One region of the Sphingomonas epibiotica genome, then DNA from elsewhere that is predicted to be linked to it. Evidence: predicted binding sites of a transcription regulator. Region 1 holds the regulator's gene; each other region holds the start of a gene.

What was found. The regulator LexA, encoded in region 1, represses DNA repair genes until DNA is damaged. The targets are predictions, from matches to a motif close to GTTCCNCNCTTGTTCT.
Region 2: AAIO73_RS08930 (ribonucleoside-diphosphate reductase subunit alpha) is a predicted target of LexA. The motif match lies at 2,078-2,093, and genes of this name have one in related genera.
Region 3: AAIO73_RS05820 (ATP-dependent helicase) is a predicted target of LexA. The motif match lies at 1,838-1,853, and genes of this name have one in related genera.

Annotation. Positions count from the first base shown of each region.
Region 1 is NZ_JBDGHY010000001.1:117,847-122,032, reverse strand. It holds gene trpC (indole-3-glycerol phosphate synthase TrpC) at 1-414, shown strand, start outside; gene moaC (cyclic pyranopterin monophosphate synthase MoaC) at 411-878, shown strand; gene AAIO73_RS00595 (molybdopterin molybdotransferase MoeA) at 1,143-2,321, shown strand; gene lexA (transcriptional repressor LexA) at 2,375-3,037, shown strand; gene AAIO73_RS00585 (alpha-glucuronidase family glycosyl hydrolase) at 3,221-4,186, opposite strand, start outside.
Region 2 is NZ_JBDGHY010000004.1:20,324-24,509, reverse strand. It holds gene AAIO73_RS08935 (DUF2171 domain-containing protein) at 1-24, shown strand, start outside; gene AAIO73_RS08930 (ribonucleoside-diphosphate reductase subunit alpha) at 173-2,071, opposite strand; gene AAIO73_RS08925 (DUF4345 domain-containing protein) at 2,410-2,817, opposite strand; gene AAIO73_RS08920 (DUF2721 domain-containing protein) at 2,814-3,275, opposite strand; gene AAIO73_RS08915 (GNAT family N-acetyltransferase) at 3,366-4,186, shown strand, end outside.
Region 3 is NZ_JBDGHY010000002.1:435,888-440,073, forward strand. It holds gene AAIO73_RS05820 (ATP-dependent helicase) at 1-1,834, opposite strand, end outside; gene AAIO73_RS05825 (UrcA family protein) at 2,027-2,329, shown strand; gene AAIO73_RS05830 (MFS transporter) at 2,446-3,711, shown strand; gene AAIO73_RS05835 (GGDEF domain-containing protein) at 3,714-4,186, opposite strand, start outside.

The DNA.
Region 1 (4,186 bases):
GATCCGTGGCAAGTGGCAGAGGCCCGGTCGCTGGGTGCCGACGCGATCCTCATCATCGTCGCCGCGCTGTCCGATACGCAGATGGCGGAGATCGAGGCGGCGGCGATCGAACGCGGCATGGATGTGCTGGTCGAGGTCCACGACCGCACCGAACTCGATCGCGCGCTCATGCTCCGCTCGCGGTTGATTGGCGTAAACAACCGTAATCTGAAAGACTTCTCGGTCAGTTTTGACCGTACCTATGAACTGGTCGGCCATGCTCCGGCCGACTGTACCTTCGTCGCCGAAAGCGGCCTGAGCGCCCGCGCCGATCTTGACGCGATGGTCGAACACGGCGTCCGCTGTTTCCTGATCGGGGAAGCACTGATGCGACATCATAATGTCGAGGCGGCAACGCGAGCGATGATCGGATGAGCCTTACCCATCTCGATGCCGATGGCAGCGCGCATATGGTCGATGTCGGCGGCAAGGCGGTTACCCAACGCATTGCCGTCGCCACCGGACGCATCACCATGTCGCCCGAGGCGCTGGACGCGATCCGCGACGGGCTGGTGAAAAAGGGCGATGTCCTCGCCGTCGCGCGTGTCGCCGGCATCATGGCCGCCAAGCGGACCAGCGACCTGATCCCGCTCTGCCACCCGCTGCCGCTGACCAAGGCATCGATCGACTTCGCGTTCGAGGACGACGCGATCCGTGTCGGCGCGATTGCCGCGACCGAAGGCAAGACCGGCGTGGAAATGGAAGCGTTGACAGCGGCTTCCACCGCATTGCTCACCATTTACGACATGGCCAAGGCGATCGACAAGACGATGGTGATCGAGGGTGTGTGCCTGCTGGAGAAACAGGGCGGCAAGTCGGGCGACTGGCTGCGCGGTTGATCCACCGCGGAAGCCCCATCGTTACCCTGGGTCGCCCCAAACCTCTCCGAAAATGCGGGACGGAGCCAAAGTCAAACCGTACCCCGGCGAAGGCCGGGGTCTAGTTGGGGGACGTGAGTAACCTACAGAAAACCCTTCCCAACTGGACCCCGGCTTTCGCCGGGGTAAGGCTAGTTTGTGGATAGATTTGCGACTTCCATAGTAGCTTCGATAAAGTCCCCGCTGAAGAAATCGCCTACGCGCCCCCTTTGAAAAGGCCCACCCATGAGCCTCCTCCCCGTCGCCGAAGCCCAGTCCCGCGTCCTTGCGCTCGGCCGCGCCCCGCTTGCCGAAACCACGCCCATCGCCGACGCCATCGGTCGCTTCGCCGCCGCCGACGTCGTCGCCCGCCGCACCCAGCCCGCGCGCCCGCTATCGGCCATGGACGGCTATGCGATCCGCTTCGACGACCTGCCTGGACCATTCGCCGTCATCGGCGAAAGCGCCGCCGGTGCCGCCTTTTCCGGCGCCGTCGGTGAAGGACAAGCCACCCGCATCTTCACCGGCGCGGCAATGCCGACCGGCACCGACTGCGTGCTGGTGCAGGAGGAAGCGACGCGTGACGGCGACCAGCTTCATTTGTCCGGTGAAGGCCCCGTACGTGGCGGCAATGTCCGTCGCGCCGGCCTCGATTTCCGCGAGGGCGAACTGCTAATCGCCGCCGGCGAACGCATCACCCCCCCTCGCGCTGCACTGGCGGCGATCGCCGGTCACGGCACGCTGCCGGTCGGCCGCCGCGTCCGCGTCGCCATCGCCGCGACCGGCGACGAACTGGTCCCTGCCGGACAGCCGATCCGCGACGACCAATTGCCCGAAACCAACGGACTGATGCTCGCCGGTCTGCTCGGCGACCTGCCGGTCGACCGCATCGACCTCGGCATCCTGCCCGACCGGCTGGAGGCACTAGTCAGCGCCTTTGCCGCGGTCGATTGCGACCTGCTGGTCACCACCGGCGGCGCCTCGGTCGGCGACCATGATCTGGTCCGTCCGGCACTGGCGGCGGCGGGCGGGACGCTCGATTTCTGGCGGATCGCGCTGCGGCCGGGCAAGCCGATGCTGGCTGGAACGCTTGGGCAGGCGGCGGTACTCGGACTGCCCGGCAACCCGGTCTCGGCATACATCACCGCCCTGTTGTTCGTCCGGCCATTGGTCGCGCGCCTTGCCGGCGCGACCAACCCGCTGCCCCGCACCGTTCGCGCGACAATGGCCCACCCGCTACCGGCCAACGGCCCGCGACAGGACTATCTGCGTGCGACGCTGGTCGACGGACAGGCATCGACCGCGGCCATCCAGGACAGCTCCATGTTGCGGACGCTGGCGCGTTCGGACTGTCTGATCGTCCGCCCGCCGTACGCCCCGGCAGCCGATGCGGGCGACTCGGCGGAAATCCTGCAACTCGCTTGACGGCAAGCAAATCGTTTCCTATTGGTTCCACGTCTGTTCCGACGGAGGACCCCATGCTGACCCGTAAGCAGCACGAGCTGATCTGCTTCATCGACGACCGGTTGCGCGCGACCGGCGTATCGCCTTCGTTCGAGGAGATGAAGGAAGCGCTCGACCTCAAGTCCAAGTCGGGCGTTCACCGCCTGATCTCGGCGCTGGAGGAACGCGAATTCATTCGCCGCCTGCCCAATCGCGCCCGCGCGCTCGAAGTGTTGCGGATGCCCGAGCGGCCGGTCGCCAAGAAGACGGCGGCCAAGCCTGCCGCCGCCCCCCGCCCCACGCCCCAGCCTGCGAACGACGTCATCGAACTGCCGCTGCACGGCCGCATCGCCGCCGGTGTCCCGATTGAAGCGATCGAGGGACAGGCGACGTTGCCCGTTCCCGCGGCGCTGCTCGGTGCTGGCGATCATTATGCCCTTGAAGTTGCGGGGGACTCGATGGTCGAAGCCGGCATTCTCGACGGCGACTATGCGCTGGTTCGCCGGACCGAAACCGCCCGCGACGGCGAGATTGTCGTGGCGCTGATCGAGGATAGCGAGGCGACGCTTAAATATTTCCGCCGCGAAGGCGCAATGATCCGTCTCGACCCCGCCAACCGCAGCTACGATCCGCAGCGCTATCGTCCCGAACAGGTGCGCGTGCAGGGCAAACTCGCCGGCCTTCTCCGCCGATACTAACCTCCATTCCCTTCCCCGGCGGCGAGGAAGGGAGCGGCAACGCCGTGGAAGGGTGAGAGCGATCTAACCCCTACAAACCGCCTGTTAAGATTCAGTCGCGATTGCAAACAAACCGCGCGCAAGTGTGAACTTAGTGAACTTTGGCGCCCCGCCCGGCTTCTCCAGCCGGGCGGGGCCTCACCGTTACTTGCCGTTTCCCGGCGCCCATGGAGTCCGTATCGCCTTGTAATAGCTGGCCGGATGCGGCGGCGGCGTTACCCCGGCCGGGATCGGACGGCCCGACACTTCCGCGAAGTACGCGATGCATGCATCTCGCCACCACTGCGCCTCCTTCCGCTGGATCGCGAGGAACTGGCTGACCTCGGCAAAGCGCTGCGCATCGACCTTCCCCTCCATCGCCGCCCATTGCGCCTGCATCGCTGCGACCTCGGCCACGCCCCGGTCGTAATGCGCGACCAGGTCCTCCCACAGCGTCCGCCCCGACGCCATTCGCCGGTCCCATGACGCGTGATGGAACCACAGCAGCAGATTTTCGGGCACTGCCCTGGGATCGCTGAACTTCTTGGCCAGCACCGGCGCATATTGCGCGGCGGCATTACTGCCCGACGGCGTCCGATCGAACCCGATGCCGTTCCGGTCGGCCTTGTGGAAATAGACCGGGTTCCAGTCCTCTCGCGCCAGATCGTCGACCCAAGGCCCCGGTCCGTAATGATGTCCGGTGGCGAACAGGTGGTTGAGCCCCAGCGGCATCATGTAATCGACGACCGCCTCATGCGACCGCATCATCATCGCGACGATCGGGTCGGCCGTCGCCTGCCCCCATGTCATCGCCGCCCAGTCGCGCGCGATCTCGCGCGCATCGCCGTCCGGGTTCCACGCCAGCCGCCCGAACGCATACCAGTTCGCCTGATCGAATTGCGATCCCGACCAGTTGCGATCGGTGCCGATGTTCGACACCCCCGCCATTCCCGTCAGCGCACCCGGCCGTACCGGCGTGTCGAGCACGTCGGCGACCGTGGCGCCCTTGCGCGGACGATAGGTGTCGCTGCGCAGAACCTCCTGCCACAGGGTCCCTAGATAGACGAGGTGCGTGGCGAACCCCATATATTCCTTGGTGATCTGCACTTCCATCATCAGCGGCGTGCGCGG
Region 2 (4,186 bases), on a different contig from region 1:
GAAGAGGACGGCAGCGCCATCTGATCGATCGCCCGACATGCGACGGGGAAGGGGGCGGCGTGCCCCCTTTTTCGTGGGTGCCTCGACCACGCCGTCAGACGGGATCGCTACGCGACCCCGCTGCCCGCCATGGTCTGTCCTCACCTTGCATACACAAGGTGAGGCGACCCGCTCACTGGCACGCCAGACACTCATCATAATCGGTCGTCTCGCCCAGATCGAACTTGGCCAGTTCGGACGTATTGTCCGCCTCGACCCCGCCCGCGAACCCGGCGCGCTGCACCGACTTCGACCGCAGATAATAGAGCGATTTGATGCCCAGCTCCCATGCGCGATAGTGGAGCATCAGCAGGTCCCACTTCTCGACATCGGCTGGGATGAACAGGTTCAGCGACTGCGCCTGGTCGATGAACGGCGCACGGTCCCCGGCCAGTTCGAGCAGCCAGCGCTGGTCGATCTCGAAGCTGGTCTTGAACGTGTCCTTTTCTTCCTGTGTCAGGAAGTCGAGATGCTGGACCGACCCGCCGCGCTCGAGGATCGTATTCCACACCGCATCGCTGTTCTTCGACTTCGCGATCAGCAGCTTTTCGAGATACGGGTTCTTGACCGACCACGACCCCGACAGCGTCTTGTGGGTATAGATGTTCGCCGGGATCGGTTCGATGCACGCGCTGGTGCCGCCGCAGATGATGCTGATCGACGCGGTCGGCGCGATCGCCATCTTGCAGCTGAACCGTTCCATCACGCCCATATCGGCCGCGTCGGGGCAGGGGCCGCGCTCGTTGGCGAGATGCATCGACGCCTCGTTCACCTGCGCGTTGACGTGGCGGAAGATCTTGAGGTTCCACGCTTTCGCCATCGCCCCTTCGAACGGCAGGCTGCGCGCCTGCAGGAACGAGTGGAAGCCCATGACGCCCAGACCCACCGACCGCTCGCGCTCCGCCGAGTAGCGGGCACGCGCCATTTCATCGGGCGCACGCTCGATATAGTCGGTCAGGACGTTGTCGAGGAAGCGCATCACGTCCTCGATGAAGCGCTTGTCGCCGTTCCATTCGTCCCAGGTTTCGAGGTTCAGCGACGACAGGCAGCACACGGCGGTACGATCGTTGCCGAGGTGATCCTTGCCGGTCGGCAGCGTGATTTCGCTGCACAGGTTCGACGTCGATACCTTCAGGCCCAGGTCGCGGTGATGCTTGGGCATCGTGTTGTTCACATGGTCGCTGAACACGATGTACGGCTCACCGGTGGCGAGGCGGGTCTCGACGAGCTTCTGGAACAGCGAACGGGCATCGACGGTGGTGCGCACCGATCCGTCCTTCGGGCTCTTCAGCTCCCACTCGGCACCGTCGCGCACCGCTTCCATGAACGCGTCGGGGATCAGCACGCCATGGTGCAGGTTCAGTGCCTTGCGGTTGAAGTCGCCGCTTGGCTTGCGGATTTCGAGGAACTCCTCGATCTCCGGATGGCTGATGTCGAGATAGCAGGCCGCCGACCCGCGCCGCAGCGAGCCCTGCGAAATGGCGAGCGTCAGCGAATCCATGACGCGGACGAACGGGATGATGCCGCTGGTCTTGCCGTTCAGCCCGACCGGCTCGCCGATGCCGCGCACGCTGCCCCAATAGGTGCCGATGCCACCGCCGCGCGACGCCAGCCAGACATTCTCGTTCCACGTCTCCACGATGCCTTCGAGGCTGTCGGGGACCGAGTTGAGATAGCAGCTGATCGGCAGGCCGCGCCCGGTGCCGCCGTTCGACAGCACGGGGGTCGCCGGCATGAACCACAGCTTCGAGATATAGTCGTACAGCCGCTGTGCATGCGCCGCGTCGTCGGCATAGGCCGACGCCACACGCACGAACAGATCCTGATACGATTCGCCCGGCAGGAGGTAGCGGTCCTTGAGCGTATCCTTGCCGAAATCGGTCAGCAGCGCGTCGCGCGAATGATCGACCTCGACCGCGTGCAGCAGCGCATCGACCGTGCGGCTGGTGCGTTCCGGGGCCGGGGCGGCGGGGGCCGGATCGGCGAATTGCAGCTCGTTCATCTGGGCATCCTGACTATCCTGGAAGGTCATCGTCCCGTTCCTTTTGTGTTCTAGCACGGGGCGCTAACCCCTGTCGATTTCTGTGGAACGTCCGCGCGCGCCTTCCCTGTTGACAAGCGTTGGCGGCAATGGAGGTTCCGGCGGGCGACACACTATCCGTAGCGCCTCTCCCGCGTTCGCCACCACTAATTGTAGGAAAGCTGGCATCGCGCAAGACGGCAAATTTTTGATTCGCGCCGGCCAATGGCGGTATCGGGGGCGCGGCGATACGCGACGCACGGTGATCCGCCGGGTTCGTGAAATGCAAGCGAACTTTTCGGGAACATAGAAAAATATGATCGCCCGAAATCGGGTTTCCGCGCGGAACTTTATGTGGCGGCGGCGTCGCGATATCGCCGGGCGATGCGTGTCTGCCAGAGCAGCAGCAGGGGAACGACGATCAGTTCGATACCCAATCCCGTCACATGTCCCGCCGATGGCACGCCGACACTGCCGAGCGACACCAGCCGCGCCAGACCGCCGCCCACGACCATCGCGCCGAGCAACCGAAACCGTGCAGTCTTCGATTCGATCGCGGGGATACAGGTCACGAAGGCGATCCCCATTACCAGGAAGATGCCGGAGAGATAGCGGAAGTGACTGTCGAGATCGGTCGCCGGGGCCGGTTGCAACCATACCGCGCCGCGCACGATGCCGAGCGTGGAAACCACCATCGGGACGATACAGACGATCGCGACCGCCGCCTGCAACAGCGCCCGTTCGCGGCGCGGGGTCACTTGCGTTCGCGCTCCAGCAATTCGGCGCGCACGCGAATTGCATGGACCGACATCCGCACCTCGAACAGGAACCAGACCAGCCCGCCGATCAACAACACCATCGACAGGACGAAGGCGATCGCCACCGCCTTGCCAAGACCCAGATCGAGCAGCTCGGCGATGAACAGCATGGCGACGACGGTGCAGTTGGCGACCGCCGACAATACGACCAGGAACACGGCATTGTTGATGACGCGGATGCGCCGGTCGAGCAGCCGCAATTCGAATACGTGGCGTTCATGCTCCGGCCCCGTCGAGGAGGGATGGAGCTTCTCCAAGTCACGAGCCCGGTCGACGATCCGCGCCAGCCGCCCGACCATGACGTTCAGGATCGCGCCGATCCCGGCGAGCAGGAAGACCGGCGCGATGGCGGTCTGGATCGTCTTGGCGACGGTCGACAGGACAGGTGCGAATTCCACGCGTCTGCTATGCCGTGGGCCGAAGGGGCGGGCAAGGTTGCGCAGGGATTGCGACACCGGATCGCTACCCAATCGTAACGGGTTATCGACATGATGTTGCCCATGTTGCTGCGTACTTCCCCACCGGTCGCGCGAACGACCGACGAATTGCCCGACGCGATCGACAATGTCGCGGAGTCGGCGGCTCCGACGCATCGGTTCCTGCGCCGCCAATGGTATGCGGCGGCGGTCGCTACCTATGGTGGCAACGCGCGGACGGTGCTGGTCGAACGTGGTGAACGGCCGACGCTGGCGTTGCCGTTGATCGGGCTCGGGCCGGCAGCGTTGCGCATGGCGCAACTGCCCGGTTGCTACTGGCCGTTCCGCAGCGGACCCGTCGCGCTGGACGCCGGACCCGACGATTTCGCGGCGCTGCTGGGCGAGGCGGGGCGGCGGGTGCGCGGGTTCCGGCTGGGTCCGGTCTATGACGACGATCCGATGCTACAGGGTCTACTGGATGCCGCCCGGGCGAGCGGCTGGCGGGCCATGCCGCGCTTCATCGCCGACAGCTATCTGCTCGACATCACCGCGCGCCAGGCGGAAGGGGTCTGGCCGCGCCTGTCGACGCTGCGCAAGAACCGCTTCAACGAAAAGCATCTGGCGGCGCTCGGTGAACCCGACTGGTCGTTCGCCAGCGGTGCCGACTGGACGCCGGCGCTGTTCGACGACCTTGCCGCTGTCGAACGGGCAAGCTGGTTGAACAGCCGGACCGATGGCAGCGACGCCAAATTCACTCTGGAGGGACACGGCCGGTTCTGGCGCTCGGTCGTCAGCGATCCGGTGCTGGCCGACATGCTGTGGGTCGCGCTGCTGCGGATGGACGGCAAGCCCGTCGCCTTCTCGTTCGACATCAACGCCGGGACCCATAAGTT
Region 3 (4,186 bases), on a different contig from region 1:
CCGCCAGTCGCCGGGCGCGGGTGATCGCGACATAGGCGAGGCGGCGTTCCTCCTCGAGGCTCGCCGTGCCGCCTTCGTCGAGCGAGCGTTGCGACGGGAACAGCCCTTCTTCCCAGCCGACACAGAACACCGTGTCGAATTCCAGCCCCTTCGCGGCGTGAATGGTCATGATCGTGACCTTTGGCTCCTCGGCCGACGCCTCATTGTCCATGACCAGCGAGACATGCTCGAGGAACGCGCCGAGCGACTCATATTCCTCCATCGCCCGCACGAGTTCGGTCAGATTCTCCAGCCGTCCGGCGGCCTCGGCGGTCTTTTCCGCCTGATACATGGCAGTATAGCCGCTTTCGTCCAGCAACTGCCGCGCCAGTTCGGCATGGGGCAGGCTCTGCGCCATGTCGCGCCAGCGTGCGAAGTCGCCGACCAGCCGACCCAGCGACTTGCGCGCCGCGCCGGTCAGTTCGTCGGTGTCGAGGATGCGCGCGGCGGCGGTCATCAGCGAAGTGCCGGTGGCGCGGGCGTAGCGGTGGACGGTCTGCACCGCCTTGTCGCCCAGTCCACGCTTGGGCACGTTGACGATCCGTTCGAAGGCGAGATCGTCGGCTGGCTGGTTGACGACGCGCAGATAGGCCAGGGCATCGCGGATTTCGGCGCGTTCGTAGAAACGGAACCCGCCGACGATCCGGTACGGCATGCCGATGCCGATAAAACGTTCTTCGAACTCGCGAGTCTGGTGCTGCGCGCGTACCAAGATCGCGAACTGGTCGAGATTCTTGCCGTCGCGCTGCCCGCGCTCGACCATCTCGCCGACGCGGCGTGCTTCTTCCGGGCCGTCCCACACGCCGATGACGCGGACCTTCTCGCCGACATCGGTTTCGGTCCACAGCGTCTTGCCAAGCCGCCCGCCATTATGCGCGATCACGCCCGATGCCGCGCCCAGGATATGCGGGGTCGACCGGTAATTCTGTTCCAGCCGGACGATCTTCGCGCCTGGAAAGTCGCGTTCGAACCGCAGGATATTCTCGACCTGCGCACCGCGCCACGAATAGATCGACTGGTCGTCGTCGCCGACGCAGCACAGGTTGCGCCGCTCCTGCGCCAGCAACCGCAGCCACAGATACTGGACGCTGTTGGTGTCCTGATATTCGTCGACCATGATGTAGCGGAAACGCTGCTGATACCCCGCCAGCACCTCGCGATGCGTGCGCAGGATCGTCAGCACATGCAGCAGCAGGTCACCGAAATCGCAGGCGTTCACCGCCTTCAGCCGGTCCTGATATTGCTGGTACAATTCGCCGCCACGCCCATTGGCGAAGCGTTCGCTTTCCCCGGCATCGACATCGGCCGGGATCATCCCCTTGTTCTTCCACCCGTCGATCAACCCAGCCAGGCTGCGCGCGGGCCAGCGTTTTTCGTCGAGGTTCGCGGCGACGATCAATTGCTTGAGCAGCCGCAACTGGTCGTCGGTATCGAGAATGGTGAAGTTGGATTGCAATCCGACCAGTTCGGCATGCCGCCGCAGCATCTTGGCACCGATCGCGTGGAAGGTGCCGAGCCACGGCATTCCCTCCACCATATCGCCGACCAGCCGCCCGACGCGCTCGCGCATCTCGCGTGCGGCCTTGTTGGTGAAGGTTACCGACAGGATTTCGGACGGGTACGCCTTGCGGGTATAGAGCAGATGCGCCAGCCGCGCGGTCAGCGCCGCGGTCTTGCCGGTGCCTGCGCCCGCCAGCACCAGCACCGGGCCGTCGGTAGTCAGCACCGCGTCACGCTGTGGTTCGTTCAGCCCGCTTAGATAGGGCGGATCGGCAGGAGTGGGAACAAGCGACATCGTCGAACAGGTAGGGAACGAAGCCCGACGCCACAAGCAATGAAATTGTTTCGGAACCGTCATCGTCCCGCCATCGACGGTTCGCTGCGTTGCAACAATTTCGGTCTAGCAGCGCGTTGCCGGCGGACGGCGGCGTCCGATTCGTGGACGACTGCTGCCGCGACGGGCACCGAATTCGCAGGAGCTACCATCATGACCATCCGTATCGTCGCCCTCGCGGCGACCGCTTTCGCGTGTCTGACGTCCGTCGCCCATGCCGAGGAGCGCGAAACCGTCTCGGCTCGCGTGTCCTATGCCGGACTGGACCTGACCAAGGCCGAAGACCGTCGCGTGCTCGACGCGCGTATCGACCGTGCGTCGCTCAAGGCCTGTCGTTCGAACGCGTTCGGCCTGCGCCGGATTGCCGACGAAAACCGCTGCCGTGCCGAAATGCACCGCGACGGTCAGGTCCGGGTCGCGCAGTTGCAGCCGGTGACGGTCGCCAGCGCGAAGTAAAGAGTGCGGTTCGTCACCCCGGCCACGGTGCCGGGGGCGGCTATATGAATAGTTGCGTAGCGTTGCGTGTTCGGGAAACCTTCTTGCGCAACGATGCCAAATCGTTAGGCGGGGGCATGACAAGCCTCCGCCCCATGCTGGCCCATCGCCGCATCCTGATCGCCAGCCTGATCGGCACCTCGGTCGAATTCTACGACTTCTATATCTATGCGACCGCGGCGACCCTCGTCTTCGGATCGCTGTTCTTTCCGTCCGAAAGTGCGTCCGCCCAGTTGATGGCCAGCTATCTGTCGATCGGTCTCGCCTTCGTCGCGCGGCCGCTGGGCGCGGTGGTATTCGGCCATTTCGGCGACCGGCTCGGCCGCAAGTCGACGCTGGTCGCGTCGTTGATGCTGATGGGTGGTTCGACCCTGCTGATCGCGTTCCTGCCGACCTATGCACAGGTGGGCTGGGTTGCGCCGCTGCTGCTGTGCACGTTGCGGTTCGCACAGGGGCTGGGGCTGGGCGGTGAATGGGGCGGGGCGGCGCTGCTTGCGGTCGAGAATGCGCCGCCCGGCTGGCGCGGACGTTTTGGCATGGTCCCGCAACTCGGCGCGCCGGTCGGCTTCATCGCCGCCAACGGACTGTTTCTGCTCCTCGGGCTGACCCTTTCCGAGGCCGATTTTCTCGCCTGGGGTTGGCGCCTGCCGTTCCTGTTCAGCGTCGCGCTGGTCGGGCTGGGTCTGTGGGTCCGGGTTAAACTAACCGAAACTCCCGCCTTTGCGCAGGCACTGGCGCATGAAGCGCCGCCGAGCGTCCCGATCGCCGAACTGGCCGGCAGCCATTTGCGCGCGACGCTGGCTGGCACCTTCGGCGTGATCGCCTGTTTCGCGCTCTATTACATCGCGACGACCTTCGTACTCGGCTATGGCACCACCACGCTCGGCTATTCGCGCGGCGCGTTCCTGCAGACACAGCTGGTCGCGATCCTGTTCATGGCGCTGGGTATCGCGCTAGCCGGTTGGCTGTCGGACCGTTCGACGCCGACGCGGGTGCTGGCGGGCGGTTGTTTCGGCGTGGTGCTGGCGGGCGGCCTGCTCGGACCGATGATCGGCGGAGGATCATTGTTCGTCATCGGCGCGTGGCTGTCGTTCGCGCTGCTGATGATGGGCTTCGTCTATGGCCCGCTCGGCGCGTGGCTGCCCGCGCTGTTCCCGGCGCGCGTGCGCTATACCGGTGCGTCGATGGGGTTCAATATCGGCGGCGTGATTGGCGGCGGGCTGACCCCCAGTATCGCCCAGGCGCTGTCGATCGATTACGGCCTGTGGTCGGTCGGCATGGTGCTGGCCGGGGCAGGGGTAGCCAGCCTGATCGGTCTCGCCCTGGTTCCGCGCGCGCGCTGACGTCAGCCCGCGCGGCTGGCCCGCTGCGGTTCGACGGCGACCGGATCGGGGACCGGCCGGATGCAATTGCGACCGGCATCCTTGGCGGCATAGGCGGCGCGATCGGCGCGCTCCAGCAGGCTGTCGATCGTGTCCACTGGTTCCAGCACCGCCAGTCCGGCGCTGATCGTCACCGCCGGCAGATGCGATGCGGTTTCCGATAACGCCGTCCGCACCGTCTGCGCGCTCAGCCACGCCCCGCGCAGCGTCGTGCGTTCGAGCAGTGCGACGAATTCCTCCCCGCCCAGACGGCCGACCGCCGCGCTCGCGGGCAGGCGATCGGACAGGATCCGGGCAAAGGCGCGCAGTACCGCGTCGCCGGTGGCATGGCCGTAACTGTCGTTGACCCGCTTGAAATGGTCGAGATCGAACAGGATCGCCGCCATCGGTTGCTCGCGCGCGCGGGCATCGGCCATCATCGCCTGTGCCCGCCGGT